Regions from separate parts of the Mesorhizobium sp. RSR380A genome, predicted to be linked through region 2. Evidence: predicted binding sites of a transcription regulator. Region 2 holds the regulator's gene; the other holds the start of a gene.
What was found. The regulator LexA, encoded in region 2, represses DNA repair genes until DNA is damaged. The targets are predictions, from matches to a motif close to TGTTCNNNNTGTGTTCNG.

Region 1 (3,458 bases), 3.3 Mb from region 2:
TGCGCACGGCGCGGCGGCCGAGATTGCGGTAGCCGGCAAGCTTGTAGAAGCTCTTGTCGAAAGCAGGATCGATGACCACCGAGGTGCGGCCGGAAGCCAGTGCGTGCACCACGTCGCCAAAGCCCGGCTTGTCCTTGCCGTCGTTCTTCAGCGCCCACAACAGCGTAATCAGTCCGGCGGGCGCCGGCTTGATCAGCGCCGGCACGAAGACGTGGTAGGCGCCGAAGCGCACACCGAGCCGACGCAAGGCGGCGCGACCCTCCTGGTCGAGCGACTTCATTTCCTCGGCGATGTCGCGGCGGTTGATGAGGCCGAAATGCTCGACGAGCTGGAAGGCGATGCCACGGCCGATGCCGGCGATCTGCTCGGCATTCTTCAAGTCGACCAGCGGCTTCAGCAGCGACTCGATCTGGAAATTGACGAAACGCTCGGCGCGCGCGGCGACCTTGTCTCGGGCGGGGCCGGTCAACTGCTCGTCGGCCAAAAGCACCAGGCGCGGCTTCAGCGCGTCCTCGCCGGCAACCAGCGTGCCGATCGGCGCGCCGATCCAGCGCAGCGTGCCGTCGGAGCCGAGCGCAAGGTCGCCATTGGCGCAGGCGCCGAAGCGTTCGGCACGCGCCTCGAACTCGGCGGCCAGCGCTTTTTGCGCTGCCGTACGCACGGCCTTGGCGTCTTCGCCGCCGGCGCTCTGGTCGGCGGTGAAGCGGAACCCTTGCAACTCGCCGACATGATGGCCTTCGACAAGGACGGTTCCGGTAGGACTGATTTCGGCTTCAGGCATTGTATTTTCTCTAAGGCGCCGCATGAGGACGGAAGTCCTGCGGTCTACAAACCGTTTCGTCAACCGCTCATGCAGCGCATCCGACAATCTGTCTTCGATTTCGCGCGTCTTTTCCCGCCAGTGTGCCTGATCGGCCAGCCAGCCCGGCCGGTTGGACACGAATGTCCAGGTGCGGATCTGCGCAATGCGGTGCGACAGCGTGTCGATGTCCCCCTCGGTCGTATCGGCGCGGCGCACCTGCTCGGCCATGTAGTTCTCGTCGACATGGCCGTGTTTGGCGAGGTCGGTGTAGATAGAAGCGATCAGGTCGGAGTGCTGGGCCGGCGCGATCTTGCGGTAGTCCGGCAACGCGCAGGCTTCCCACAGCAGCGCCACGCGCTTGGCATTGGTAGCCAGCGCGCGGATGTCCTCGTCGCGGGAGAGATGTTCGAGCGCCTGCGCATCGACCGCCGGCAGCGCGCGCGTCAGGCCTTCGACCGGCGCGTTGGTTTCGATCGAGCGCTTCAGCGCGTCGAGGCTGGCGAAGTCGAAATGCGCGGTGCGCCATTGCAGCACCTTCACCGGATCGAACTCGTGCCCCTCGATGCGCTTGACCAGTTCCTCGTCCAGCGGATCGACCTGGCCGGTGACGCCGAAGGTGCCGTCGCGCAGATGCCGGCCGGCGCGGCCGGCGATCTGGCCGAGCTCGGCCGCCGTCAGGTTGCGGTACTGGTAGCCGTCGAATTTGCGGTTCTGGGCGAAGGCGACATGATCGAGATCAAGGTTGAGGCCCATGCCGATGGCGTCGGTGGCGACGAGATAGTCGACGTCGCCTGCCTGGAACATTGCCACCTGGGCGTTGCGGGTGCGGGGCGACAGCGCGCCGAGCACGACCGCCGCTCCTCCTTGCTGGCGGCGGATCAGCTCAGCGATGGCATAGACCTCGTCGGCGGAGAAGGCGACGATGGCCGTACGCCGCGGCAGGCGGGTCAATTTCTTCGAACCGGCATAGGCCAGGTGCGACAGGCGAGGGCGCGTCACCACCGAGACGCCTCTCAGCAGCTTTTGCAGGATGCCATGCATGGTGGCCGCGCCGAGCAGCAGCGTTTCCTGGCGGCCGCGTAGGTGCAGGATACGGTCGGTGAAGATGTGGCCGCGCTCGAGGTCGCCGGCGAGCTGCACCTCGTCGATGGCGACGAAGGCAACGTCGGTCTCGCGCGGCATGGCTTCGACGGTGCAGACCGAATATTTCGCGCCGGGCGGCTGGATTTTTTCCTCGCCGGTGATGAGCGCCACCTTGTGGGCGCCGACCTTTTCGCAGACGCGGGCATAGACCTCGCGCGCCAGAAGGCGGAGCGGCAGGCCGATAATGCCGCTCTCATGCGCCACCATGCGCTCGATGGCGAGATGGGTCTTGCCGGTGTTGGTCGGACCCAGCACGGCAGTCACGTCGCGGCCCGACAGGATCAGCGGCTCGGTGTGTTTCGGCTGGATGTTCATCGGCCTGGAGATGAGGCTTTCTGCATCGTGTTGTCGGGAGCGCGCCTCGCGTGGCGCGTATGACAGGCGACACATAGGGATTTCAGGCGCGAAGCGAAAGCGGAATGTTCCGGCCGGCAATCCCACGGTTCGTCTTTGAGGTCTCAATTAACAGTTGGAACGAGTCTGGAACGAATCGGCGACGAATCAGTGACTCCGGTAGATTCAGCTTTTGTTCACGGCTACATGTGGATTTTGCGAGCCTGAGTCTCACCATATGCTGAATCGCGGAAACTGGCCCGATTCCTGCAAGGCGACCATTGGCGTTAACCTTTGCCGGCGGGGCATCGTCGTGATCCGATACGCCTCGGCCAACATTATGAAATTGTTGAATTTTCTTAATCGGCCTTAACCATTTGCCGGTGATTTTCGGCCTTGGTCGTTAACGTTGCGCTCAAAGCCGGAACGAATCGGCTATGAATCAGCGATGGCGGGATTTTCCTGGTTTGTTCACCCCAACATGTTGTGTTATCCACAGCTTGTCCACCGAGAATTCACAGCTTGCGAACCGGGTTTTGCACAGGGCGCCTGGAAATCGTTAATCTTTGCGTGCCGGAACGGGTCAATGTCTAGCGCGCAGCCCGGGAACATCGCCGGCCGGCGATGAAAAAACGGGCCATAAGCCGGCCCGTCCTACCGGGCGAAATGCTGTCGTTCAGGCGAAATACTGGCCGCCATTGGCTGTGATGGTCGAACCGGTGATGAAGCCGGCGTCTTCGGAAGCGAGGAAGACGACGCAACGCGCGATCTCTTCCGGTTCGCCGAGGCGGCCGACCGGAATCTGCGGGATGATGCGTTCATTCAGCACCTTCTCGTCGATCGCCTTGACCATCTCGGTGGCGATGTAGCCGGGGCAGATGACATTGACTGTGATGCCCGCGCGCGCGCCCTCCTGCGCCAGCGCCTTCGAGAAGCCGATGTCGCCGGCCTTTGCGGCGGAATAGTTGACCTGGCCGGCCTGGCCTTTCTGGCCGTTGATGGAGGAAATGGTGATGACGCGGCCGAATTTGCGGTCGCGCATGCCGCCCCACAGCGGATGCGTCATGTTGAAGACGCCAGACAGATTGGTGTCGATGACTTCCTTCCACTGCTCGCGCGTCAGCTTGTGGAACATGGCGTCACGGGTAATGCCGGCATTGTTGACCAGCACCGAGACCGG
Region 2 (3,458 bases):
ATCATGCTGGCGGTCATGCTTGTCGCCGTGCTGTTTGATCGCGCCGCACTCACCATGCGCAATCTGGCGATCTCCGCCATTGCCGTCATCCTGATGTCGCCGCACGAGGTGGTCGGTCCCAGCTTCCAGATGTCGTTTGCTGCCACCGCCGCCCTTGTCGGCGCCTATGCCGGCTGGGCCGATTACCGCGCCGACAAGGTGAGAACGCCGCCGGCAAAGCGCTCCTTCGTCGGCTTCCTGTCGCGAAAATTCGCGCTGGCCATGGGCGGCCTCGCCATGACCTCGATCATCGCCGGCAGTGCAACCTTGCTGTTCGCCATCTGGCATTTTCAGCGTGTGTCGCCGCTCAGCCTGATCGCCAATCTGGCCGTGATGCCGATTGTTTCGTTGATCGTCATGCCTTTTGCCGTGCTCAGCGCACTGGCGATGCCGTTCGGCGCCGACGGGCCGTTCCTCTATGTGATGGGCAAGGGTCTGATGGCGATGATCGCTATATCGGCCTGGATTTCCGAGCGCTCGCCGGTCGACGCCGTCGGGCTGATCTCCATCCGCTCGGTGCTGTTGGTGGCGGTCGCCCTCGTCATCGCCACCATGGCCACCACCTGGCTCAGGTTGGCGGCCGTGCCTTTCGCGCTGGCCGGCCTGTTGACGGTGCCGCAGGTGCTTACGCCCGACGTGCTCATATCCGAGGATGCGCATCTGGTGGCCATGCCGATCGGTGGCGGCGAACTCGCCCTCAACCGCGAACGCTCCAACGAATTCACCACGGACAATTGGAAACGGGCGCTGCGGGCCGAAACCATTATCCCACCTGAGATTTTCGAGTCAACAGATACGCGGTTCGATCTCGATCCGCTCGATCTGCCGCCCGGCTCGCCCTTCTATTGCACCGGCGATCTCTGTATCGCCCGGCACCCTTCCGGAGCCATTGTAGCGCTTGCGAAAGACCGCAAGACGGCGCGGCCGGCCTGTGCCTTCGCGAGCCTGATCGTCATCGATGACGCCACCGCCTACAATCCGTGCCGCGACCCGCTGGTGCTGGTCGTGACGAAGAAACAGCTGGCCCGCGACGGCAGCGCCGCCGTCTTCTTCGATCCGCAATCGGCAGCTGCAGCGCCAACCATCCGCTTCGCCGTCGACAAGCCGTATCGCCCCTGGCACGAGCAACGCCGCTTCTCCCGCGAAGCGCGCGGCCTGCCGCCTTACAACCAGCGTGAAAAGTACAAACCCAAGCCGGCTCAGTAGCGCCGGATCAATCCGACAAGCTTGCCCTGCACCTTCACCCTGTCCGGTCCAAAAATGCGGGTCTCGTAGGCCGGGTTGGCGGCTTCCAGGGCGATCGAGGCGCCCTTGCGGCGGAAGCGTTTCAGGGTCGCTTCCTCATCGTCGACCAACGCCACCACGATCTCGCCGGGGCTGGCTGTGTCGGCATTGCGGATGATGACCGTGTCGCCATCGAAAATGCCGGCCTCGATCATCGAATCGCCCTTGACCTCGAGCGCGTAGTGTTCGCCGCCCATGATCATATCGGGCGGCACCGAGATCGAATGGGTCTGATGCTGGATGGCGTCGATCGGCACGCCGGCGGCGATGCGTCCCATAACCGGGATTGAAATCGCGGAAACGGCATCGTCATTGCCGGCCGACATCGAACGCGACGGCGAGCCCGGCTTGATCTGGCGGCCGAGACCGCCTTGGCCCAACGCGCCTTGTCCTTGGCCGCCTTGCCCTTGGCCGGTTTGACCAAGACTGCCCTGAATGACGCTCGGCGAAAACTTCCTCGCCGCATTGAGGCCTGGTGCGATCGAGTCGGGCAGCCGCAGCACTTCCAGCGCGCGCGCCCGGTTCGGCAGCCGGCGAATGAAACCGCGCTCCTCAAGCGCCGTGATCAGGCGGTGGATGCCGGACTTGGAGGCGAGGTCGAGCGCTTCCTTCATCTCGTCGAAGGACGGCGGGATTCCGCTCTCCTTCAGGCGTTCATGGATGAACATCAGAAGCTCATGTTGTTTGCGCGTCAGCATCGCGGCCCCCAAGGGTTCTGAAACCAGAATCAGAAAAAACAAACCCAGAACAAACACTATCTGTTCCAGTTGTGTTCCGCAACCTTTTAAAGTTTAATGAATGTGTTGACGTTTTGTTCAGCGTAACGTTCGGCGCTGCGAGCGCCGCCTGCGCCCAGTTGCCAGCAACGGGGTGAAACGAAGACAAAGTGCCCTGCGTCGTCGGCTACGATCGCCGCTTCCTTTTCGGACGGGGCTGCGCAGCATCCGCGCGGGGTTCTCTCTGGGCATAGACCCGCAGCGTGTAGCCGATGTGAGCGGTCATCAGAGTTTTCGCACGTTCGACGTCGCGATCGAGGGCCGCTTCCATCAGGGCGGTATGGTGTTCGATCGCCACGGCGTCGCGCAGGGCCGCCACGGCCTTCCGGTGTCCGTCCGTGCGGCCGGCGGCGGCGCGCAGCGTCGGGGCCAGACCCAGAAAGCGGTGATGGCGATGCAATTGGTCGGAAATCGTTGCATTGAAGCGCAGCAGCCAGCTGGATGTCGCGGCACTGAGCAGCGCCGCATGGAAGGCATCGTGTTTTTCGTACCACGCGTCGACCGCATCATCCGATGGATCGTCGAGAACAGACCCGCACCGTGAGAGACGATAGTGGGCGGCAACGACCGCGTCTTCCCACTCACGGTCGCCCTTCTCGATCGATTCCACCAGCAGGGGCAGTTCGACCACCAGCCGCGCACGTGCCAAATCCTCGAGCTCCGCCCGAGAGACGGGAGCGACCGCAAACCCGCGGTTGCTGATGGCGGTCACAAGCCGTTCCGCCTCCAGCCGCGACAGCGCCTCGCGCAACGGCGTCCAGCCGATGCCGTAGGTGTTGCGCAGCGTGCTCAGCTTCAACGGCGCGGCAGGCGCCAGCCGGGTCGCAAGAATATCGCGCCTGAGCAGGCGATAGGCCACTTCCGTCTTCGAGGTCTGCTCGTCATCCAGCATCGTGATCCATCAGACATAAACGCTCGGGCGGATCATTATATATCAAAGCCTTTCAATGGGTGAATTATATATAATGTTTGACAGTTCAAGGGCGACCACTCAAGATCGCCGGCATGTTTGGGCGGCAGGCTCCGCCGCGCGCGTTTGTCCATGGAGGGGCGCCGGATCATGAGCACGACACCCGATCTCGCTACAATCGAAGCAATGGATGCCGCCGATCCGCTGCGCTCCATGCGTGAACGCTTTGTCTTGCCGCAAGGCGTGATTTATCTCGACGGCAATTCCCTGGGCGCCGCGTCAGCGGTCGTCTTCAGCGAACTGCAGCAGGCCGCCACGCAGGAATGGGCGCACGATCTCATTCGCGCCTGGAACACCGCCGGCTGGTTCAACATGCCGGTGGAACTCGGAGATCAGCTCGGGCGACTGATCGGCGCGGCTGATGGGCAGACGGTGGTCTGCGACACAAC

Region 1: ACYG9Z_RS11630 (helicase-related protein) is a predicted target of LexA. The motif match lies at 2,416-2,433, and genes of this name have one in related genera.

What each region holds. Positions count from the first base shown of each region.
Region 1 covers NZ_JBTTIB010000001.1:2,401,253-2,404,710, reverse strand. The annotation lists gene ACYG9Z_RS11630 (helicase-related protein) at 1-2,260, opposite strand, end outside; gene phbB (acetoacetyl-CoA reductase) at 2,955-3,458, opposite strand, start outside.
Region 2 covers NZ_JBTTIB010000001.1:5,685,260-5,688,717, forward strand. The annotation lists gene ACYG9Z_RS27635 (ComEC/Rec2 family competence protein) at 1-1,245, shown strand, start outside; gene lexA (transcriptional repressor LexA) at 1,239-2,021, opposite strand; gene ACYG9Z_RS27645 (GntR family transcriptional regulator) at 2,227-2,991, opposite strand; gene kynU (kynureninase) at 3,160-3,458, shown strand, end outside.